3 regions of the Streptomyces sp. NPDC100445 genome follow, and region 2 is predicted to be linked to each of the others. Evidence: riboswitches for the same ligand, from Rfam matches in the RefSeq annotation. Region 2 holds a riboswitch; each other region holds the start of a gene.
What was found. A riboswitch is a leader RNA that binds a small molecule or an ion and turns the genes downstream of it on or off. The one in region 2 is predicted to bind cobalamin.
Positions count from the first base shown of each region.

Region 1: another riboswitch for cobalamin. It lies ahead of ACIQVT_RS22015 ((2Fe-2S) ferredoxin domain-containing protein); the one in region 2 lies ahead of ACIQVT_RS33345 (cobalamin biosynthesis protein).
Region 3: another riboswitch for cobalamin. It lies ahead of ACIQVT_RS22890 (HoxN/HupN/NixA family nickel/cobalt transporter); the one in region 2 lies ahead of ACIQVT_RS33345 (cobalamin biosynthesis protein).

Region 1 is NZ_JBIVZV010000009.1:148,789-156,614, reverse strand. Features, by position in the region: gene ACIQVT_RS22025 (amidase) at 1-1,108, opposite strand, end outside; gene ACIQVT_RS22020 (hypothetical protein) at 1,450-3,045, shown strand; cobalamin riboswitch at 3,117-3,240, shown strand; gene ACIQVT_RS22015 ((2Fe-2S) ferredoxin domain-containing protein) at 3,340-3,699, shown strand; partial or broken gene ACIQVT_RS22010 (potassium-transporting ATPase subunit C) at 3,782-4,052, opposite strand; gene ACIQVT_RS22005 (hypothetical protein) at 4,133-4,264, opposite strand; gene meaB (methylmalonyl Co-A mutase-associated GTPase MeaB) at 4,437-5,441, opposite strand; gene scpA (methylmalonyl-CoA mutase) at 5,447-7,621, opposite strand; gene ACIQVT_RS21990 (methylmalonyl-CoA mutase family protein) at 7,621-7,826, opposite strand, start outside.
Region 2 is NZ_JBIVZV010000018.1:97,822-105,647, forward strand. Features, by position in the region: gene cobN (cobaltochelatase subunit CobN) at 1-800, opposite strand, end outside; gene ACIQVT_RS33340 (cobyric acid synthase) at 797-2,305, opposite strand; gene ACIQVT_RS33345 (cobalamin biosynthesis protein) at 2,302-3,246, opposite strand; cobalamin riboswitch at 3,359-3,501, opposite strand; gene ACIQVT_RS33350 (hypothetical protein) at 3,637-3,864, opposite strand; gene ACIQVT_RS33355 (anion permease) at 3,900-5,177, opposite strand; gene ACIQVT_RS33360 (lysozyme) at 5,321-6,178, opposite strand; gene ACIQVT_RS33365 (class II aldolase/adducin family protein) at 6,455-7,246, shown strand; gene ACIQVT_RS33370 (alpha/beta hydrolase) at 7,413-7,826, shown strand, end outside.
Region 3 is NZ_JBIVZV010000010.1:1,628-9,453, forward strand. Features, by position in the region: gene ACIQVT_RS22865 (DUF4328 domain-containing protein) at 1-295, opposite strand, end outside; gene ACIQVT_RS22870 (DUF6445 family protein) at 326-1,012, opposite strand; gene ACIQVT_RS22875 (DUF4142 domain-containing protein) at 1,277-2,029, shown strand; gene ACIQVT_RS22880 (glycoside hydrolase family 13 protein) at 2,052-3,698, opposite strand; gene ACIQVT_RS22885 (ArsR/SmtB family transcription factor) at 3,777-4,127, opposite strand; cobalamin riboswitch at 4,206-4,392, shown strand; gene ACIQVT_RS22890 (HoxN/HupN/NixA family nickel/cobalt transporter) at 4,421-5,506, shown strand; gene ACIQVT_RS22895 (nucleoside hydrolase) at 5,524-6,489, opposite strand; gene ACIQVT_RS22900 (hypothetical protein) at 6,974-7,774, shown strand; gene ACIQVT_RS22905 (helix-turn-helix domain-containing protein) at 7,778-7,826, opposite strand, start outside.

The sequences.
Region 1 (7,826 bases), on a different contig from region 2:
CGAGGTCGCCGAGGCGGAACTCGACCGCGCCGAGCGCGGCGCCGGTCCGGACGCTCTCCAGGTAGCCGGGGTCCACGACGCGGCCCTGCTCGCCGAGCAGGTCGATGCCCTGCCGCAGGCTGATCTCGGCGGATTCCGCGTGGGCCATCGACAGGTAGCGGCGCCACATGCGGGTCAGCTCGGCGGCGGGGAGCGGCAGCCGGAAGTCGACCTCCACGATCTCGGCTCCGGCCTCCTCCAGGGCGGGCAGCGCGGCCCGCACCAGCGCCTCGACCTCCGCCTCGACCGGGTAGCCGCCGAGGTCGGGCGTGTAGGCGACGCGCATTCCGGCCAGCGACGGGGAGAGGGCCGCCGCGAGCGGCTCGCCCACCGGGAAGGAGTACGGGTCCCGGGGGTGCGGGCCCGACATCAGGTCGAGTCCCAGGACGGCGTCCTCCACGGTCCTGGCGAGCGGGGCGTAACAGACCATCGGGTTGAGACGGCGGAAGGCGTTGGGCCGGGCCGGCACCGCCACCCGTCCGAAGGTCGTCATCATGGTGAACACACCGCAGAAGGCGCCGGGCACGCGCAGCGAACCGCCCGCGTCCGAGCCCTGGGCCAGCGGCACCATGCCCGTCGCGACGGCCGCCGCGCTGCCGCCGGAGGAGCCGCCCGCGTTCATGGCCAGGTTGAACGGCGTGGACGCGGGCCCCAGCAGGGCGCTGTCGGTCGTCGCCTTGAACCCGAACTCCGGGGTGTTGGTCTTGCCGACGACGATGGCGCCGGCGTCGGTCAGCCGCTCGACGCACAGGATGGTGTCCTGCGCGACCTCCTTCTCGAAGATCTTCGATCCGCGCGTGACGCGCACGCCCGCCACGGGGTCCAGGTCCTTCACGCCGATGGGCACACCGTGCAGCGGGCCGAGTTCGGCTCCGGACAGCACGGCCCGCTCGGCCTCCTTGGCGGCGGCGAGCGCCTCGTCGGCGCAGACCGTGACGAACGCGTTGACCGCGGGGTTGAGCCGCTCGATGCGGTCCAGGGTGTCCCGTACCACCTCCACCGGTGACACGGCACGGGAACGAACAAGTTCAGCGAGCTGGAGCGCTGTCAGCGCCTCTGAATCGCCCATCACTCTTTCCTTCCTCGTCAACACTGTTGTCCGTGGACCGGCGCACCAGGAGCCGGCCCAGCCGCAGGGGACTTGGTACGGACTAAAACACCGCACCGCCGCAGAGGGTTGCATGATCGGTGGCACCGCGTGCCCGCCGGGCGGCCCCGACGATCGTTTTCCGCCGGTCGCCCGCCGGTCCGCCGGGCGTCCGGGCACCGATCGTGAGGGACGGTGCGCGCTGCGAAGTCATGGCCGGTCGGGTGCGTCGGTACTACGGTGACCCCTCAAGCGACGCCCTGACCGCGTTCGAGGGGGACCGGTCCGCCCGTGGGGGGCGTCCGGGGCTGAGGGGAGCCACCGTGCAGGTGCTGTATGCCGTCGCCTTCGACGTCCAGGACGCCCGGTCCGCGCGGCGGCCCGGACATGTGTACGAGCGTCTCCGAGACCACCTCGCCGCCTGGCTCGGCGACCGCGGCCGGTTCCCCGCGCCGTCCCCCGCGGATCTCGACCGTGCCGGCCGGGCCGTGCTCCCCGGCAACGCCCCCGGGCAGGGCGAGCGCCGGGTGGGCTGGGTCGTTGCGGGCGACGAGCGCGCCCGCGCGCTGCGGACGACCATCCACCAGCCCCTGTCCGACGGCCCGGCCCAGTTCGTCACCCGCGTCACTCTCTCCCGGACGGACGACGGCGGCGGGGCGCTGCGGCTCGTCATGGGCCGGGAGATCCCCGACGGCTGGATCGCGCCGGTGCAGAGCCCGCTGCTCAGACGCCCGCGCCTGCTGCGCGCGGTGCTCGCCGACGCCTGCCTCGACGTCCGGGTGCTCGGCCAGCGCGCCACCGGGCGGTACGAGCGGATCCGGGAGCACGGCCACGCGGCGGTCCTGCTGGAGTCGCTCGCGCTGAGCACCCGCCTCCCCATCCTCCTGATGCACCCCCGGGACCAGCTGGGCTGGACGGTGGCGGCCGACGCCTCCGGGCAACTCGCCGGCCTGGCCCAGGTCGTGACGCTGAACTACGTCACCGCGCAGGCCGTCCGCCGGGTCCACCAACAGGTGGCCGTGCCCAGCGGCGGGGCACGGCTGGTCTGGCCCAACCTCGGCCTGGAACACCCCGCGTACTCCCGGGAGCAGGTGGCCCAGCAGTCCTTCGTGTGCGGACGGCTGATGCCGTCGCTCGCCCACCTCTCCGTCATCGCCCGGGGCAGTGACACGGCCTGGGAACGCGCGCGGCAGGCCTCGTACCGGGCCGGGGCCCGCAGGGCGGCGGAGCGGCTGTCGCGCGCCCAGGCGGCCGGCGACACCACCGCCGAACTCCAGGCCCTGAAGGAGCGCGCGCGGCAACTGGAGGAGGACGCCAGGTCGTGGGAGGACATGGCGCAGAGCTGCATGGAGGAACGCGACAAGGCGCAGTCCGAGGCCGCCGCGGCCGAGGCGCTGCGGCAGGACCGGGACTACTGGAAGAAGCTGTACCTGGACCTGTCGAGCGGCGCGAGCGGGCAGCCGGCCGAGCAGGACGTCTGGAACGCGATCCCCGTCCTGGGTGCGGACGCCGTACCCACGTTCGAGGCGCTCGCCCGCACGTCCGAGGAGCGCATCGTGTTCACGGTGCGGGCGGCGCGCGCGTGGAAGGCGTCCCAGTACCCGTACCCGGAGGAGATGACCGACCAGCTGATCGCCCTCGCGCAGGCCGCGATGGACCTCTACACCAAGCCCGGCAAACGGCCCCGGCTCGACCAGTGGTTCTACGACCACCACGGGCTGAGGTTCGCCAACAGCGACGAGAAGCTGAGCAAGAACAAGGACAAGCGCTACTTCACGTTCGAGCACAAGCGCCGGGACGGACTTCCTCACATCAAGGTCCGGGACGCCGTCTCGCCCAACGAGGCCGGACGCATCTACTTCGCCCTGGACCCCGAGGGCAAACGGCTGATCGTCAATCACGTGGGGCTGCACCTGTGACCGTACGCGCACAGGTTCGACGGGGGCCGCCGGCGGTGCCATGATGACCGGTGACAGGGCGACGGCGGTCCGAGGAAGCCGGTGTGAATCCGGCGCGGTCCCGCCACTGTGACCGGCGAGCGACTCCCGACAGGCCACTGCCCGCGGACGGGCGGGAAGGCCGGGACGAGCGGCGACCCGGGAGCCAGGAGACTCACGCGGTCGCCTCCTCGACGGACACCGGGGCGGATCTCCCCGGGAGAGGGGTGTACCGACGTGCCCGGAAAGCCGGTCGGAGAAGAAGGCGGCGACGGCGTGGCCGCGCGGAGGACCGACCCGGCGCCCTGCCGGGTCGTGGTGTGCCGGGACTGCTGCTGCGGCACCGCCAAGGTGCCCGGCGTCGACCACGCGGCGCAGACCGCGCGGCTGCGCGCGCAGGTGCCGGTGCGGGTCTCGGCCTGTCTCGACGTGTGCGACCAGGCCAATGTCATCGTCGTCCAGCCCTCCGCCGCCGGCCGCGCCGCCGGCGCCCGGCCGGTCTGGCTCGGCCTCGTCAACGACCCGGACGCGGCGGAGGACATCGCCGGCTGGGTGCGCGCGGGCGGTCCCGGTGTCGCGCCCCGCCCGGACATCCTCGACCTGTACGCCTTCACCCCGCCGCGGCAGCGGCCCTGACGGGGCGTACACCGGGACGCCGGCCACCGCGCCGCCGACTTCCCGCCGTTCGCGCGCCCTTGGCCGTGCGGGTGGCAGGCGGCCGGCGGAACTGGAGCTCGGCGTAGGCCGGGGAGATGTCCGGGTCCAGGGCCGGAGGCGGAGGAGGTGACGGCGTCGGCGGGGACCCGGACCGGGTCGACCGGGTGGCCCGGGACCGAGTTGTCCGCCACGACCCGGGCCTTCGCCCGCTCGACGGACCGTAGGAGCCGGGCGCTGTCGGCGGACAGGTTGGTGGCGCCGGAGAGCAGCAGCAGGTGGCGGCCGTCGGGCGAGCCGGTGCCCAGCCCGGCGGCGGGCCGCGGTTGGAAGTACCACGGGTGTGAGAGGTAGCCCAACAGGGCGACGGCCACGATCAGGCCGACCACCGTCTCGACGGGGAACGCGTCGGCGGTCACAGCTTCGTCACCCCCCGGGCGACGAGTGCCACCAGCGCGAAGGCCGCGAGCACGGTGACGACGAAGGCCGCATCGGCCGTCGTGGACTCCTGAAGGGTGAGGGGCGAAAAGGCGAACGCTGCAAGCACATTACCCCCGTGGCCGGATACCGCCGCCCCCTGACGGCGTCCATACGCCGGCCCGCCCGCCCTTGACGCACCCCATACGCCGCCGCCCGCCCGGCCGTCCGGCACGGGCGGTCGAGTCCGCCCGGCACGGGTCCGGCCCACCCCTCGGGGCGGTGCCGGACCCGGGGCGGATTCAGCCGGCCGTCGATCCGGCGGCGCGGTCCCCGAAGGCCGCGAGGATGCGTTCCGCCGCCATGGTGGCCGTCAACCGGCCGTCCCTGACCTGCTGTTCCAGGCCGGGGGCGGTCGCGCGCACCGCCGGGTCGGCGTGCAGCCGGCCGAGCAGTTCGTCGCGGACCATCGCCCACGTCCACTCCACCTGCTGGTCCCGCCGTTTCGCGGCCAGCCGCCCGGTGGAGTCCAGCAGCGCGCGATGCCGCTCCAGCCGCTCCCACACGGTGTCCAGGCCGGCGGACTCCCGGGCGCTACAGTGCAGCACCGGCGGCGTCCAGAACGCGTCCTTGCCGTGCATCAGCCGCAGCGCGCCCGCCAGTTCCCGGGCGGCGGCCCGGGCGTCACGCTCGTGCGGGCCGTCCGCCTTGTTGACGGCGATGACGTCCGCCAGCTCCAGGACGCCCTTCTTGATGCCCTGGAGCTGGTCGCCGGTGCGGGCCAGCGTCAGCAGCAGGAAGGAGTCGACCATGCCCGCGACGGCCGTCTCCGACTGGCCCACGCCGACGGTCTCCACGAGGATCACGTCGTAGCCGGCCGCCTCCATCACCACCATCGACTCCCGGGTGGCCTTGGCGACACCGCCCAGCGTGCCCGCGCTGGGCGAGGGCCGGACGAAGGCGTCCGGGTCCACCGCGAGCCGTTCCATCCGGGTCTTGTCGCCCAGGATGGAACCGCCGGTGCGGGTGGAGGACGGGTCGACGGCGAGGACGGCGACCCGGTGCCCCTGCGAGGTCAGCAGCGTGCCGAACGCGTCGATGAACGTCGACTTGCCGACACCGGGCACGCCGCTCACGCCGATCCGCCGGGCCCGGCCGCTGTGCGGCAGCAGCTCGGTGAGCAACTGCTGCGCCAGCGCCCGGTGCTGCGGGCGGGTGGACTCGACGAGCGTGATGGCCCGGGCCACCAGCGCCCGCTTCCCGTCGAGGACACCCTTCACATACGTGTCGAGACCGATCGCTGCCATCGGCCCTACAGGGTGTGGCCGAGGTCGGCCGACAGCTGCTTCACCAGGTCGTGGGCCGCGTCCGGGATCACCGTCCCGGGCGGGAACACGGCGGTGGCGCCCATCTCCAGCAGGGTCGGCACGTCCTGCGGCGGGATCACCCCGCCGACCACGATCATGATGTCCTCGCGGCCCTCCTCGGCCAGCTGCTCGCGCAGCGCGGGGACGAGGGTGAGGTGACCGGCGGCCAGCGAGGACACGCCGACCACGTGCACGTCCGCCTCCACCGCCTGCCGGGCGACCTCCTCCGGCGTCTGGAACAGCGGGCCGACGTCGACGTCGAAACCGAGGTCGGCGAAGGCCGTCGCGATCACCTTCTGGCCGCGGTCGTGCCCGTCCTGGCCCATCTTGGCGACCAGGATGCGCGGCCGGCGCCCCTCGGCCTCCTCGAAGGCGTCCACCAGGGCACGGGTGCGGTCCACGGACGGGGACTGGCCTGCTTCGTTGCGGTACACCCCGGAGATCGTACGGATCTGCCCGGCGTGCCGCCCGTACACCTTCTCCAGGGCGTCGGAGATCTCGCCCACGGTCGCCTTGGCGCGGGCCGCGCGCACGGCCAGCTCCAGCAGGTTCTCGCTGCCGTCGGCGGCCCGGGTGAGCGCGTCCAGGGCGTCCTGGCAGGCCCGCTCGTCCCGCTCCGCGCGCAGCCGCCGCAGCTTCTCGATCTGCTGGGCGCGCACGGAGGAGTTGTCGACCTTGAGGACGTCGATCTGCTCGTCGCTGTCCACCCGGTACTTGTTGACGCCGATCACCGGCTGCCGCCCGGAGTCGATGCGCGCCTGGGTGCGGGCCGCCGCCTCCTCCACGCGCAGCTTCGGGATGCCCGCGTCGATGGCCTGCGCCATGCCGCCGGCCTGCTCGACCTCCTGGATGTGCGCCCAGGCCTTGCGCGCGAGGTCGTACGTCAGCCGCTCCACGTAGGCGCTGCCGCCCCACGGGTCGATGACCCGGGTGGTGCCCGACTCCTGCTGGATGAGCAGCTGGGTGTTGCGGGCGATCCGCGCCGAGAAGTCCGTGGGCAGCGCGAGGGCCTCGTCGAGGGCGTTGGTGTGCAGCGACTGGGTGTGGCCCTGGGTCGCGGCCATCGCCTCCACACAGGTGCGCGTGACGTTGTTGAAGACGTCCTGCGCGGTCAGGGACCAGCCCGAGGTCTGCGAATGGGTGCGCAGAGACAGCGACTTGTCGTTCTTCGGGTCGAACTGCTTGACCAGCCTGGCCCACAGCAGCCGGGCCGCGCGCAGCTTGGCGACCTCCATGAAGAAGTTCATGCCGATCGCCCAGAAGAACGACAGCCGGGGGGCGAACGCGTCCACGTCCAGGCCCGCCTCCCGCCCGGCACGCAGGTACTCCACGCCGTCGGCGAGGGTGTACGCCAGCTCCAGGTCGGCCGTCGCGCCGGCCTCCTGGATGTGGTAGCCGGAGATGGAGATGGAGTTGTAGCGGGGCATCCGCCGCGAGGTGTACGCGAAGATGTCGGAGATGATCCGCATCGACGGCTTCGGCGGATAGATGTAGGTGTTGCGGACCATGAACTCCTTGAGGATGTCGTTCTGGATGGTCCCGGCCAGCTTCTCCGGCGGTACGCCCTGTTCCTCCGCCGCCACGATGTACAGGGCCAGCACCGGCAGCACGGCGCCGTTCATCGTCATCGACACGGTCATCCGGTCCAGCGGGATGCCGTCGAACAGCTGGCGCATGTCGAGGATCGAGTCGATGGCCACGCCCGCCATGCCGACGTCGCCGGTCACCCGCGGGTGGTCGCTGTCGTAACCCCGGTGCGTGGGCAGGTCGAAGGCGACCGACAGGCCCTTCTGGCCCGCCGCCAGGTTGCGCCGGTAGAACGCGTTGGACTCCTCGGCCGTGGAGAAGCCCGCGTACTGGCGGATCGTCCAGGGCTGGTTGACGTACATCGTCGGGTACGGGCCGCGCAGGTACGGCGCGACACCGGGATAGGTCTCCAGGAAGTCCAGGCCCTCCAGGTCACGGCCGGTGTACAGCGGCTTGACCCCGATGCCCTCCGGGGTCTCCCACACCGGCGGCGCACCGCCGGTGGCGTTCTCGACGGCCGCCCGCCACGCGTCCTCGCTCCCGCCGGTGACCGGGGTCCCCAGCTCGATGCCGGAGAAGTCGGGGATTCCCATCAGGACACTCCCATGCGGTCGAGGGTCGCGGACAGCACGGTCACGGCGTCGCAGCCCGCGTGGACGTACGAGTCGATGCCGGCGTGGTCGGCCGGCCGGCCGGCCAGGGTGACGTGCCGGGCACCGGCCGCGCGCAGCGACCGGGCCGTCTCGGCGGCCCGCTCGGCGTAGACGGCGTCGCTGGAGCACAGCACGGCCTCGTCGG
Region 2 (7,826 bases):
GACAGGGCCGCGTCGGACTCCTCCCACGCGGCCCGCGAGGAGGTCAGGCACAGACCCTGGAGGACGGGCACGTCGAGGTCGGCGAGGGCGCCGATGTCCCAGGACTCCTCGTCGCCGCCCGCCGAGGCCTGCGAGGCGTGCGTGCCGCCGGCCGCCAGGACGGTCGCCACCAGCACGTCGGCCCGCTCCAGCAGCCGGTACAGCCCGGGGTCCGCGCCGCGCAGCGAACCGCAGTACACGGGGAGGGCGTTGGCGCCCCGCGCCTCGACCGCGTCGCACAGCGTGTCCACGAAGGCCGTGTTGCCGCTCAGTTCGTGCGCCCGGTAGAACAGCACGCCGACGGTCGGGCGGCCGGCCACCACCGGGCGGTCGCCGTGCACGCCGTACTCCGGCATGCTCCGCGGCCCCTCGAAGCCCTCACCGGTCAGCAGCACGGTGTCCGACAGGAACCGGGACAGCTCCAGCAGGTTTTCCGGCCCGCCCTCGACCAGGTACTTCAGGGCCTCGGCGACCACCCCGGCCGGCACGGAAGACTCGGCCATCAGCTCGGCGTCCGGGACGGACTCCCCGCCCAGCAGCACGGTCGGGACGCCGGACGCCCGCAGCACGGCCAGCCCGTCCTCCCAGGCGCGCTTGCCGCCCAGCAGCCGTACGACGGCGATGTCCGCGCCCTCGACCAGGGCCGGCAGTTCCCCGGCGACGTCGACCCGGGTGGGGTTGCCGATGCGGTAGCCGGCGCCACAGGCCCGGGCCGCCAGCAGATCCGTGTCGGCGGTCGACAACAACAACACTGTGCTCATGCGGGCGCTCCCGGTGGGATGAAAGGCAGTCCTTGCGGCGCGCCCGACTCGATGAGCCGCCAAAGCGCGTCGGTGTCCGCGTGCTGTTCGATCAGGTCGCCGAGCCGGTCGAGCTGCTCCTCGCGCAGCGCGGCGAAGGAGGTGTCCGGCGCGGGCACGAAACGGCGGCCCGCGGCGGCGGCCACCTCCCGCAGGAAAGCCCGCCGGAAGCCGTCCGACTCCAGCGAGCCGTGCCAGTGGGTGCCCCACACCCGGCCGGCCCGGCAGCCGTCCAGGAAGGGCTCCCCGCCGGTGACGTCGGCGACCCCGTGATGGATCTCGTACCCCTCGACCCGCTCGCCGAGGGCCCGGCCGACGGGCCGGGTCAGGGTCTTCTCGCGGGCGAAGCGGACCCGGACGGGGAGCAGACCCAGCCCGGGGACGTGTCCGGCGCGGGACTCGACCTCGTCCTCGATGTGCTCGCCGAGGATCTGGAAGCCGCCGCAGATGCCGAGCACGGGCCGCTCCTCGGCGGCCCGCCGCACCAGCGCGTCCGCCAGCCCGCGCTCCCGCAGCCACTGGAGCGCCCGGACGGTGCCGCGCGTGCCCGGGACCACCACGAGGTCGGCGTCGGCCAGTTCCTCCGGGCGGTCCACGAAGCGCACGACGACGCCCGGTTCGGCGGCGAGGGCGTCCACGTCGGTGAAGTTCGACATCAGCGGGACCGCGCAGACGGCGACCCGCAGCACGTCCGCGCCGACCGGGGGCGTCACCGAGGACTCGCGGACGGTGCCGCGCAGCGACACCCGCAGCCCGTCCTCCTCGTCGATGCCGAGGCCGTGTTGGAAGGGCAGGACACCGTACGTCGGCCGTCCGGTGAGCCCGCGCAGCATGTCCAGGCCCGGCTCCAGCAGCGACACGTCGCCGCGGAACTTGTTCACGAGGAACCCGGCGACCAGCCGCTGGTCCTCGGGGGAGAGCAGGGCGACGGTGCCGAAGAAGGACGCGAAGACGCCGCCGCGGTCGATGTCCCCGACCACCAGCACGGGCAGCCCCGCGTTGCGGGCGAGGCCCATGTTGACGATGTCGGTCCGCCGCAGGTTGATCTCGGCCGGGCTGCCCGCCCCTTCACAGATCACCGCGTCATACGTGCCCCGCAGCTCGGCCAGGCAGTCCAGCACCGTGCCCAGCAGCCGCTGCTGCCGGCCCCCGTGGTAGCCGCGGGCGCTCAGCTCCCCGACGGGCTTGCCGAGCAGCACCACCTGGCTGCTCTGCTCGCCGCCCGGCTTGAGCAGCACCGGGTTCATCAGCGCGGTGGGCTCCACGCGGCAGGCCTGCGCCTGCATGGCCTGCGCCCGCCCGATCTCCGCGCCCTCGCGGGTGACGAACGAGTTCAGCGACATGTTCTGCGCCTTGAACGGCGCCACCTTCACGCCCTGGCGGACCAGCCAGCGGCAGATCCCGGCCGTCACGACGCTCTTGCCGGCGTCGGAGGTGGTGCCGGCGACGAGGAGACCCCCGTTCACTTCCCACGTCCCTTCATCAGGCCGCGCGCGGCGAGGGTGGTGCCGAGCGCGAGCAGGCCGACGCGGCGGGAGAGCCGTACGGCCCGGTCGATGTCGCCGACCCGGACCGGCCGTCCGGTGCCGCCGTTGAGCACGGGCCGGTGTTCGACCCGGCCGCCGTAGGAGAGCGTCCCGCCCAGCCGCACGCCGAGGGCGCCCGCGAACGCGGCCTCCACCGGGCCGGCGTTGGGGCTCGGGTGCCGGGAGGCGTCGGCCCGCCAGGCCCGCGCGGCACCCCGCGGATCGGGGCCGGCGAGGGCGGCGAGGACGGCGGTGAGCCGGGCCCCGGGCCAGCCGGCGACGTCGTCGAGGCGGGCGGAGGCCCAGCCGTAGCGCCGGTGGCGGGGCGACCGGTGGCCCACCATGGCGTCCAGGGTGTTGACCGCCCGGAAACCGAGCAGCCCGGGGACGCCGGCCGCGGCGCCCCAGACGAGGGCGCCGACCACGGCGTCGGAGGTGTTCTCGGCGACCGACTCGACCACGGCCCGGGCGATGCCGTCGGCGTCCAGCGCCTGCGGGTCCCGGCCGCACAGGTGGGGCAGCCGGGCCCGGGCCGCCTCCACGTCCCCGGCCTCCAGGGCCCGCCCGACGGCGCGGGCCTCGCGGGCGAGCGAGGTGCCGCCGACGACGGCCCAGGTGGCGGCGGCGGTCAGCGCGGCGGAGACGGCGGGACGGGGGCGCGCGGCGCGTGCGGCCAGTGCTCCCAGCGCGACGGCGCCGCCGGCGCACACGGCGGTGTGCAGGGCACCCCAGCCGCGATGGTCGTGCCACAGGACGCGTTCCACGGCTCCGGCCGCCCGCCCGAACACGGCGACCGGATGCCCGCGGCGCGGGTCGCCGAGGAGCAGGTCACCGAGGAGGCCGGCGGCGGCGCCGTACGCGTATGTGCGATCGGCACCCATCGGCTCAGCCGGCCGTGGGGACGGGTGCGGTCCCGGTACGGGTCCTCGGTCGGGTCCTCGCTGGGCAGCCGAGCATGTCGCTGTAGGTCCTCACTCAGGGTGTCCGCGCCCTGGTTCGACGTGAATCGGCGGTGAGAGTTCCTGGCTCCCGGGGATCACTCCCCGGTGACAGTGGCGGGACCGCGCCGGATTCGCACCGGCTTCCTCTTCTGCCGCCGTAGATGGCCTGGGCAGTCCACCACGTGCCCGGAAGGGCCGTCAACCTGCCGTTGACCTGCGGGGGGAGAGTGTGCCGATCCCCACACCACACGACGCGCGGGCCCGACCGGGGACATGACGGAGGCTCCCCTCCGCGACCGGCGCGGGAGGAGCCTCTCGGGGACGTGCGGGTCAGCCCTTGGCCACGACCAGGTGGATGCCGTACGCCACCGCCGCCGCGCAGGCCGCGAAGCACAGGTAGGCGCCGGTGACGGCGAGGCCGGCGGTGCCGCCCTGCGCCGCGGCCTTCTCGCGCCGGTTCAGGCCCGCGACGCCGAGGGTGAACAGGGTCACCAGGCCCACGGTGGCCACGAGACTCACTCCGAAGACGGAGCCGAGGGCCGCCCAGTCGATCTTCATGGGGATGCTTCCTTCGGTAACCGGGGTGACCGGACTCAGACGGTGGCGGCCGGGGTGACCGGGGTCGCCGGGGGAGCGGGCTCGGCGACGGCGGCCGGTGCGCCGACCTGCTGCGGGAAGGTGAGGTCGAGGTTCAGGTCGATGGCGACCGGGGCCGCCGGGGGCGGGGTGACGGCGGCGATGGCGGTGGTGACCACACCGGCCGGCTCGGCGCTCCCGTGGACCACGTTGGTGTGGTCCACCACCTCGCGGCGGGAGATCTTCCAGATGGCGGCGCTGGAGGCGACCAGGAAGACGGCGACGGCGGCGGTGCCCCAGTCACCGAGGTCGGTGACGGACTCGGCGCCCGCGCCGACCAGCGCGGCGGCCGGGAGGGTGAGCGCCCAGGCGACGAACATGCGGGTCGCGGTGGACCAGCGGACCACGCCGCCCTTGCGGCCGAGGCCCGCGCCCATCACCGAACCGGAGACGACGTGGGTGGTGGAGAGGGAGAAACCGAGGTGGGCGGAGGCCAGGATGGCGGTCGCGGCACTGGTCTGGGCGGCGAAGCCCTGACGCGGCTCCAGCTCGGTCAGGCCCGTGCCCATGGTGCGGATGATGCGCCAGCCGCCGATGTAGGTCCCGAGCGCGATCGCCAGGCCGGCGGAGAGGATCACCCAGGTGGGAGGGTTGGAGCCGGGGGCGATGGAGCCGCCCGCGATCAGGGCGAGGGTGATGATGCCCATCGTCTTCTGGGCGTCGTTGGTGCCGTGGGCCAGGGAGACCAGGCCCGCGGAGGCGATCTGGCCGACGCGGTAGCCCTTGCGGGTGGCCTCGCCGTCGGCGGTGCCGCCGATGCCGTAGGAGAAGCGGGTGGCCAGCAGCGAGGCGAGGCCGGCGACGATCGGCGCGGCGACCGCCGGCAGCAGCACCTTGGTGACCAGCACGTCACCGTGGACGGCGCCGAAGCCGGCCGAGGCGACGGTGGCGCCGACCAGGCCGCCCATCAGGGCGTGCGAGGAGCTGGAGGGCAGGCCCACCAGCCAGGTCAGCAGGTTCCAGAGGATCGCGCCGACCAGCGCGGCGAAGATGACCTCGGGACGGATGCCGCTCTCGTCGACGAGACCCTTGGAGATCGTGTTGGCGACCTCCACGGAGAGGAAGGCGCCCACCAGATTGAGGGCGGCCGACATGGCCACCGCGATCTTGGGCTTCAGGGCGCCGGTGGAGATGGTGGTCGCCATCGCGTTCGCGGTGTCGTGGAAACCGTTCGTGAAATCGAACGCGAGAGCGGTTGCCACCACTATCGCGAGGATCAGCGAGAAGCTTTCCATTTACCCAGGCAATCGTTCGAGGTCGTTGGCGGGTCGAACGTAGGCAACCTGAGTGAACGGAAGATGAACTAGGACCGGCATGAGGGTGACTGTCGTACGGGTTCGAGGTGGTCCCCCGCCCGCCCGTCCCGGGCGCCCCTTGGTTACCGGCCCCGCGCGAACGTCCGCAGCCGGCTCATGGAGCCGTCGAAGAGATTCTGGTCACCCGGCAGCGTCCCGCCGATGGCGTACTGCCAGAACGTCCAGTAGTGCCAGCCGCCCGGCAGCGTGCCCGGCCGCGCGGTGCCGTGCCGGGCGATCCACAGCGGGTTGCCGGCGGCGAAGGCGTGACTGTCGCCGGTGCACAGCCGCCACCACTGGGCCGTGGTGTAGATCACCGGGCGGCGGCCGGTGCGCCGCCGGACCTCGTCGCTGAACGACCGGATCCAGCCGACCATCCGCGCCCTGCCCAGCCCGTAGCACTTGTGCCGGGTGCTGTACGGGTTGTACTCGACGTCCAGCGCCGGCGGCAGCGTCCAGCCGTCCGCCCGCCAGTCGCCGCCGTGGCGCACGAAGTAGGCGGCCTGCCGGGCACCGGAGGAGCGGTCCGGCAGGGCGAAGTGGTACGCGCCCCGCAGCAGGCCCGCCGAGCGGGCACCGCTGTACTGCCCGGAGAAGTAGGGGTTGCGGTACGTGACGGACTCGGTCGCCTTGACGTACACGAACCGCGCGCCCCTCGCCCGGGCGGCGGACCAGTCGACCCGCCTCTGGTGGGACGACACGTCGTGCCCCCGGGGGAGCGTGGTGGCCGATTCCAGCGGGCCGGCCGAGCCCACCAGGCCGACCGGGCCGACCGGCCCGACCGGGCCGACCGGGTCCACCGGGCCGACCGGGTTCGCGGGCCCGGCCGGGTCCGCCGGCCCGGTGGACGCGGTCGCGGTGCCCGCGAGGACGAGGACCGCCGTGGCCGCCGCCGCGAGGGCGCCGGCGCGGCGGCGGACAAGGGCGCGTACAGGGGCCATGCGTCTCTCCGGTGTGACGGACGGCCGGGGCCGCGGGCGGTGGCGAACGTCCGGATCGTCCAGTGGGCAGGAGCGGGCAGGAGCGGGCAGAGGCGGGCAGGAGGGGGCAGAGACGGGCGGAAGGGGGCGGGAGAGACCATTGAAGGGGCGGTGATGGCCGAATCCGCGCCGGCCTCAGGCGTTTCGCGACCGGTTCCGCCCGTTCGGAGGCATGGCTTCCGGACCGAAGTGACCGACCGGCCCGCGGGGCACCGGACCGGCTGGCAGGATCGCCGCATGGCTGAACTGCGGCGGAACCCGGCGGACGCGGACGACACCCGGCGCGACGACGCCGGGCGGGACGACCCCCGGCCGGACGCGACCGGACCGGACGCGACCAGGCAGGGCGCGACCGGGCCGGACACCACCGGGTCGGACGACACCGCGCGGGAACGGGCGCGGCTCTGGGCCGACCTCGTCGCGACGGCACGCCGGACCGTCGCCGACGGGCTCGTGGTCGGCACCTCCGGCAACGTCTCCGCACGCCTCGGGGACCTCGTACTGGTCACCCCGACGGGCGTCCCCTACGACCGGCTCGCCCCCGGTGACCTCACCGGCGTCGACCTCACCGGCCGCCAGGTCCTGGGCACCCTGACACCGACCAGCGAACTGCCCATGCACCTCGCCGTCTACCGCGCCACCGACGCCCGGGCCGTCGTCCACACCCACGCCGTGCACGCCACCGCCGTCTCCACGCTCGTGCCCGCGCTCCCGCCGGTCCACTACATGACGGCCGCCCTCGGCGGCCCCGTCCGGGTCGCCCCCTACGCCCCCTACGGCACCGACGAGCTGGCCGCCCACATGCTCCGCGCCCTCGACGGCCGCTCCGGCTGCCTCCTCCGCAACCACGGCACCGTCACCCACGGCGCCACCCTCGACCAGGCCTACGACCGCACCGCCCAACTGGAGTGGATGTGCCGCCTGTGGCTCACGGCGTCCTCCGTGCCCGGACTGACCCCGACCCTGCTGTCGGAGGCACAACTGGCCGAAGCCGGGGAACGCTTGAAGGGGTACGGCCAACGGAGGTGACCCCTTGCCAGCCAGCCCCGCCCCGCGCACCCCGACCACCGGCACGCCCCGACTCCGCCTGCTCCGGCTCCGCCACGGCCCCCGGGTCCGGGCCGCGCCGGCCCGCAGCTCACCCCGGCCCGCCGCTCCGCTGGCCGGTGGCGCACCCCGCCCCGACACTGGTTCCGTGCGCACCGTCAGAGCCACCGCCACCGCGATCACCGCGGCCGTAGCCGCCGCCGGCCTGTCCGTGGCCGCCGGCCGGCTCGCCAGCGACGCCGCGCTGAAGGCGCCCGCGGGCCGCCCCCTGCCCACCGAGCCCCGCCTCACCGTGCACGGCACCGGCCCCGGCCGGATCACGCTGACCCGTGACCTGGCCGCCCTGCGCCCCGGCATCTACGGCCTCGCCGGCGACGGCAGCCACGCGGTCCTCGGCCCCGTCCTGGGGGCCCCCGGGCACACCGCCGACACCGTCGTACGCCGCCTGGAGCGCGTCACCCACGGCACCTTCGCCCCCGGCGACGCGGTGTGGCTCACCCCCAACCTCTACGTCGGCAACCCGCGCACCGCCCTCGGCATCGACCACACCGACGTCGAGGTG
Region 3 (7,826 bases), on a different contig from region 2:
GCAGCCGCGTCAGCCAGGACAGGAACAGCACGGCGCACAGGACCACCGCGCCGCCCCCGATGGCGGTGACGAGGTGGTAGGAGTCCTCCAGCGCGGTCAGCGGGCGGTGCTGTCCGCCGCCCTGGTCCGGCGGGCCGGACGCCGGTTCCCCGGCCAGCGCCAGCCGCACCTCCCACACGGCCCGCGCCACCCAGGCGGCCCCGGCGAGGAGCAGCCCCCCGGCTGCCGGCCGGCCCATGGTGCCCACGGACCGGCGGTCGGGGAGAGCGCCGGTCCGGTACATCTGTTCGGTCATCGGCTCATCCTGCCACCGGCTGCGGGCGGCTCACGCCATCCAGAAGAACACCGCCGTCATGCGCTTGTCCGCCGGCGTGCGCCCGGTGTAACCGGTCGCGCTGTGCACGAGGTTGGCGTGGTAGAGCAGCAGGCGGTTGTACCGGTGCGGGACCCGGACGTCCTCCTCGAAGGCGTCCGGGGCGACGAACCGCGTGCCGAGGGCCTCGACCAGGTTGGTGTGCGGGGCCGCGACGACGTTCCCGCCCAGCCGGCCGCCGGACAGGCGCTGGCGGTGGAAGCTGGTGCCGTACTCCCCGGCCACGTCGGGATTGAGGTAGAGGACGGCCGCGTACCGGCACAGGGCGCGCGAGTCGGTGTGCGGGCGGGGCTCGCCCTCCCCCTCGCCGACGACCTGCACGCAGTTGTGGTTCAGGGTGCCGCCGCCGGGCGTCTGCTGCACCCACAGCTTCCGCGCCCCGGTCGCCTTCCTCACCAGTTGCTCGATCCGGGCCAGTTCACCCGGTTCGAGGGCGGGCATGGCGCGCAGCCCGGGCCAGCTCTCGGAGGTGTACGGGTACCCCTCGGTCCAGTCGTCCCTCGCCAGGCACCGTTCCCGTACGACGTCGACGTCGGGCAGGGCGTCGTCCAGGACCCAGTAGTCGCGGCCACGGGTGGGCCGGCGGTAGGGCAGGACGGGCAGCGCGGAGGCGGGCCGGGGCGGCGGTTGCGGGGGCATGCGGTGAATCTAGGGCCGCGTCGGCGGGGCTTCTCCCGGGGACGGGTCAACGTTTCGGCAACCGTTCGCCATGGTCACCAACACCTGGCAATGCCGGGACGGCGACGAGGACATGCGGAATTTTTACCCGCGCGGCAGAGACGAACCGCCGCGCCGTCCGTACTGCTGTGCGTCCCCACCGCCCGGGTTCCGGCCACGGGCGGATCAAACGACCGGACAGGAGGCACGGTGCGCTTCTCGCGGAACGCGACGGGAACTCTCTTCGTGGGCGGTGCGATGGCCCTGACCCTCGCGGCACTCGCCTACCCGGGCATGCTCGGGCTGAGCACCGTCTCCAGCTCCCCCACCCGGGTGATCGCCAACACCCAGTGGGGCCCGCTCACCGAGTCCGACCGGGACTTCGTGGTCAAGGTGCGGGCGGCCGGGCTGTGGGAGTACCCGGTGGGGCAGATCGGGCTCCAGAAGGGCACCACCAAGGGCGTGCTCACGGCCAGCAAGCACCTGATCGACGGGCACGCGGCACTGGACACCACCTGCCGCAAGGTCGCGCCCATGCTGAACATCACCCTGCCCAACCTCGCCAGCCCCCAGCAGCAGGGTTTCGTCAGCCAGCTGAAGTCGGACACCGGCAAGCAGTTCGACACCGACTTCGCCAACATCCTGCGGATGACCCACGGAGCGATCTTCAACACCATCGCCAAGATCCGGTCCACCACCAAGAACTCGCTGGTCCGGGCGCTGGCCGACCAGGCCAACGACACCGTGCTGGACCACATGACGGTGATGGAGAAGACGGGTCTGGTCGACTTCGACCAGACCCTCTTCCAGCAGACGACCCCGCCGAAGCTCCCCGACTCCGACGTGACCCCGCCGCCCCCGGCCGCGGGCCAGCCGGAGGTGGTGCTCACCCCGCCGCCGAACGCGACCTCCACCCCGGTGGACATCGACGGCCTCGCCGGCGGCGGTGCCGGCCCGGCCCCCGGCGCGGACCCGAGCCCGAGCCCGACGGTGCGCTAGGCACCTCGGCGGGGACCGGGCCCTAGGCCAGCCACACGGTGGTGTCCGGGGGCAGGGTGCCGTCGCCCGGGAGCGGGGCGCTGCTCAGCAGGACCTCGCCCGGCGGGAGCCCGACCGGCGCCGCGCCGAGGTTGGTGACGCACCGCCAGGCCCCGCCGCGGGTGAGGTCCAGCACCCCGGCGGGCGCCCCGGGCGTCCAGTCCAGCGTCTCGCCCTCCAGCAGCTTGCGGCGCAGCCGCAGCGCGGTGCGGTACAGCTCCAGCGTGGAGCCCTCGGCGCCGGCCTGCGCCTCCACGGCGTACTCCGCGAAGGACTCCGGCTGCGGCAGCCAGGCGGCGCCGGGCCCGAAGCCGTACGAGGGTCCGGTCGTCGTCCACGGCAGGGGCACCCGGCAACCGTCGCGGCCCTTGCGGACATGGCCGGTGTGCTCCCAGATCGGGTCCTGGAGCACCTCGGTGGGCAGGTCGGCGACCTCGGGCAGGCCCAGTTCCTCGCCCTGGTAGAGGTAGGCCGATCCGGGCAGCGCCAGCATGAGCAGGGTCGCCGCCCGGGCCCGGCGCAGGCCCGCCGCCGTGTCGACCACGGGCGCGGCGCCGCCGGACAGCAGCCAGGCGGCCGGGTCGGTGCCGGGCGGCAGCACGAGGCGGGAGGCGTGCCGCACGACGTCGTGGTTGGACAGCACCCAGGTGGCGGGGGCGCCGACGGCACGGGCGGTGGCCAGCGAGGCGGTGATGACCTCGCGCAGCTCCTCCGCGTCCCACGGGGCGCCCAGGTACTCGAAGTTGAACGCCTGGCCGAGCTCGTCGGGGCGGGCGTACAGGGCCCGGCGGGCGCCCGGCACCCAGGCCTCGGCGACGGCGGTGCGCGGCGGGCTGTAGGCGTCGAAGACCTTGCGCCAGTCGCGGTAGATCTCGTGGACCTCGTCGCGGTCCCAGTACGGGTGGGTGCCCGGCGCGACCGCGAGCAGGGCCTCCTCACCGGAGGCGCCGACGTCGCCGACGTCCCGCAGCGGCTCGGTGAGGTCCTTGGCCAGGCCGTGGGCGACGTCGACGCGGAACCCGTCCACCCCCCGGTCGGACCAGAAGCGCAGGGTGGTCCGGAAGTCGGCGCGGACGTCCTCGTGGTCCCAGTCGAGGTCGGGCTGCTCGGGGGCGAACAGGTGCAGGTACCACTCGCCGTCGGGCAGCCGCCGCCAGGCGCTGCCCCCGAACAGCGACTGCCAGTCGGTGGGCGGGAGTTCACCGTGCGGGCCGCGGCCGGCCCGGAAGACGTAGCGGTCGCGGGCGGCGGAGCCGGGGGCGGCGCGCAGCGCCTCTTGGAACCAGGGGTGCCGGTCGGAGGTGTGGTTGGGGACGATGTCGACGACGACCTTCAGGCCCAGCCGGTGCGCCTCGGTGACCAGGGCGTCGAAGTCGTCCAGGGTGCCCAGGCGCGGGTCGACGTCCCGGTGGTCGGCGACGTCGTAGCCGCCGTCGGCGAGTTCGGAGGGGTAGAAGGGGCTCAGCCACAGGGCGTCCACGCCGAGGGTGGCCAGGTGGTTCAGGCGCTGGGTGACGCCCCGGAGGTCGCCCAGGCCGTCGCCGTCGGCATCGGCGAAGCTGCGCGGATAGACCTGGTAGACGACGGCCTGCCGCCACCAGTCGGGGTTCCTGGACGAGAGGTCTGCCATGCCGGCTCCCATGGACGGACGACGTACGGACTCTGTATCTGTCCACCTTGCCCGGAAAGGGAACCTTTTCGAGCCCGGTCAGGGGGCGCAGTGCTCCAACAGGCCACGCACCTGCGCGTCCACCACCCGGTACCGCACCACGCGCCCCTCCTTCTCCCCGGCCACCACCCCGGCCGCCCGCAGCAGCCGCAGCGCCTGGGAGACGGCCGGGTCGTTCATGCCGGTGGCGATCGCGAGGTCGGAGACGGCGAGCGGGCCGGTGCGGTGCAGGGCGAGCAGCAGCGCGAGCCGGTTGGCGTCGGCCAGGAGGGAGAAACGCCCGGCCCAGGTGCGCAGGTGCTCCGCGTCGCCGATGGCGGCGATCGCCTCGCACACCCGGTGACCGTCGATGGTGCGACGGTCGGCTCGGTCGGCAGGGACGAGATGCATGGCACCATCCTCGCAGGCGCGGATGTGATCTTGAATACCTGCGCAGGTGCGCAGCTATGCAGCGGAGTGTCCGCCCCTCTACGGTGATCGGGCCGTGGTGCTCGGGAAGTCGATGCAAGGTCGACGCGGCCCTCGCCACTGTGATCAGGGAGTTCCCGTTCCGTCCGGCAGCCGCCGGGCCACTGGTCGTACGACGACCGGGAAGGCAGGGACGGCGGACGTGGACCTGTAAGCCAGGAGACCGGCCACGGCAGCTCACGAAGTGATCCACGAGGTGCTGGAGCGTGAACCTGATGACCGACGCCACGTCTTTCCGCTGGCGACGTGAGGACACCGTCAAGACGGCGGGGCTGATGGCGGTGATAGTCGCCCTGCACGTCGTCGCCTTCGGGATCCTCTTCCTCCTCGTCGCCCCCGAGCACTACCGGGTGGGCACCGACGTCTTCGGCGTCGGGCTCGGCGTCACCGCCTACACCCTCGGCATGCGGCACGCCTTCGACGCCGACCACATCGCCGCCATCGACAACACCACCCGCAAGCTCATGGCCGACGGCAAGCGGCCCGTGTCCGTGGGCTTCTGGTTCGCGCTCGGCCACTCCAGCGTCGTCGTCCTGCTGGCGCTGCTGATCGCGGGCGGCACCTCCCTCGCCGGGAAGGTCATGAACGAGGGGTCCAGCACCCACCAGGTGCTCGGCGTCCTCGGGACCACGGTCTCGGGCACGTTCCTCTACCTCATCGCCGCCCTCAACCTGGTCGCGCTGGTCGGCATCCTGCGGGTGTTCCGCGCCATGCGCGCCGGGGCGTACGACGAGAAGCAGCTGGAACAGCACCTCGCCGCGCGCGGCTTCATGAACCGGCTGCTCGGCCGGCTCACCAACTCCGTGTCCCGGCCCGGCCAGATGTACCCGCTCGGCTTCCTCTTCGGACTCGGCTTCGACACGGCCACCGAGGTCACGCTGATGGTGATGGCCGGCTCGGGCGCGGCGGCCGGCCTGCCCTGGTACGCCATCCTGTGCCTGCCGCTGCTCTTCGCCGCCGGCATGAGCCTGTTCGACACCCTCGACGGCACCTTCATGAACTTCGCCTACCAGTGGGCGTTCTCCAACCCCGTCCGCAAGGTGTTCTACAACCTCGCCATCACCGGCCTGTCCATCGCCGTCGCCTTCTTCATCGGCACGATCGAGCTGGTCGGCGTGGCGCACGAGAAGTTCGACCTGCACGACGACATCACCGGCTGGGTCGCCGGCCTCGACCTGGACAACGTCGGCTACCTCATCGTCGGCCTGTTCGTCGTCGTGTGGGCGGCGGCCCTGACGTACTGGCGGGTCGCCAGGGTGGAGGAACGCTGGTCGCGGCGGGTGCCGGCCCCCGCGGACTGAGGCCCGTCGGACCGGCCTCAGCGGCCCACGGTCTCCAGGTACAGCCGCACGTACCGGTCCACGTCGACCTCCAGGGCCACGTCCACCAGGGCGTGGTCACGGCGGCCGCCGTGGATCTCGGACTCGCCGGGGCGGGGCCGGCGGTCCACCACCGTCTGGCCGCGGGCCGGGCCCGGGGCCAGCACCACCTCGACCGGCAGCAGCCGGGTGGTGAGGCCCCCCGGGTCCGCCACCGCGCACACCGCGCCCGCGTCGCCGAGGCCGCCCGCCTCCTCCGCCTCGGGCGGCCCGCCCTGCGAGGTCGGCCGGTGGGCGAGGAGGTCACCGGCCAGGCGGGTGCCGGGCTCGTCGCTCGCGCGCAGCCGGTGCACCTCCGTGCCGGGCACCACGACCCGCTGGAACACGTCCAGGCCGTACATAGTGATCGGCACCCCGGCCGTGAGCAGGACCGCCGCCGCCTCCGGGTCGTGCCAGACGTTGAACTCGGCGACCGGGGTGGCGTTGCCGACCGCCACCGCCCCGCCCATGAACACGATCCGCTCGATGTTCCGCGTCACCTCCGGGTGGGTGCGCAGCAGCAGGGCGATGTTGGTGAGCGGGGCGGTCGGGACCAGCGTCACCGGGCGCGGGGAGGCCAGGATCTCCCGGTGCAGCAGGGTGACGGCGTCCACGGCCGCCGGGGCCCGGGTGGGCGCGGGCAGGCCGAGGTCGCCCATGCCGTCGGTGCCGTGCACGTGGCGGGCGGAGCGGGCCGGCTCGATCAGCGGGCGTTCGGCGCCCCGCGCCACCGGGACGTCGGGCGCGCCCGCCCGCTCCAGCACGGTCAGCGTGTTGCGGACCACCCCGTCGACGTCGGTGTTCCCGGCCACGCACGTCACCGCCCGCAGATCGAGACCCGGGTGGCGTACGGCGAACAGCAGGGCCAGGGCGTCGTCGACGCCGGTGTCGCAGTCGATGATCACGGGAATCGGCTCACCGGTCACAGCGCACTCCTTCCGTCGTGCCGACCTTAGATCAGCCGACGCCCCCCGACCGGAGTCGGAACGCTCCCGTCCGTCCCGGCACCCGGCCCGGAGCGGGACGGGGCGCCCCGCGGAGGAGGGCCGGATGGTCGTGGGCGGTGGCGTCCGCGTGCGCCGGGGCGGGGGTTCGGGCGCGGGGCGGGGCGACCGGGCCGGCCGTGCGTGCGTCGGGGGGTGCGGCGTACGGGCGTACGGGCGTACGGGGTGGGGCGTGGCCCAGTACGGCGAAGTGGCCGGTCGGCGCGCCGGGCGGCCGCGCGGTCTCGGCGTGCGGCCGTGCTCGGGCCGGTCCGGGAGGGGACCGCCACGGGACACCGGCCGCCGCCGGGCAGGTGTCCCGCGGTGTCCCTCACCCGGACGGACCCGGAGCGCTGGTGGGGCGGGTGGGGCGGTGGTGCCGTGGGGGCAGGCGTCCCGCCGGCCCGACGCAGCCCAGGAGGCACCGTTGATCCCCGCGACAGGCACCCGCATATCCCGGCTCCCCCGTGCCGTCCTGCTCCCTCTCCTCGGCACCGGTCTGCTCACCGCGGGCGGCTGCGCGGCCCTCGGGCTGCACCCTCCGGCGTCCGCCCCGCACCCCCTGCCCACCGTCGACCGGCCGGCCCCGACGCCCAAGGCGTCCACGCGGCCCGACGGGTCCACGCTCAGCGACGAGCAGGCGCAGGCGGCGCTCGTCACCGAGTCGGACCTCGGCGCCCCCTGGACACCCACGAGCGGCGCGGCCACCTGGCGGGACGGACTGCTGAAGGCGACCACGTCGGCCGGGGAGTGCCAGCGCCTGCTGGACGCGCTGTACAGCGACGAGCCGCTCGGCGCCCCCGCCCGCGCCGCCGTCGGCCTGGACGACACCGACACCGACGCCCAGCTCCGCTACCAGATCGGCAGCCGCCGCCCGGCGGACGTGGACGCCGTACTGGCCTGGCTGCGGACGATGCCGGCGCTGTGCGCGCGGTTCACGGCCACCACCGGGACGGGGACCGTGGAGGACGTACGGGTGACCGACGCGCCGCTGCCCGAGGTCGGGGACGCCCGGCAGGGCCTCAGGATCAGCGTGGCCGGCACGGCCCCCGACGGCGGGGAGAGCCTGCTCACGCTGGACCTGGCCGCGGTCCGGGTCGGCGCGGACTCCTTCGCCCTCACCAACGGCGGCCTGGGCGACGTACCGAACGACGCGACGCAGGCCGCCGTGCAGGTCGGCGCCCTGCGGCTGGCCGACGTCCGCAGACAGGGCCGCGCCCAGGTGTGACGCTCACAGCGGCGGGTGGGCCGGGGCGGGGCCGAGGGTGGTGGTGCCCGGG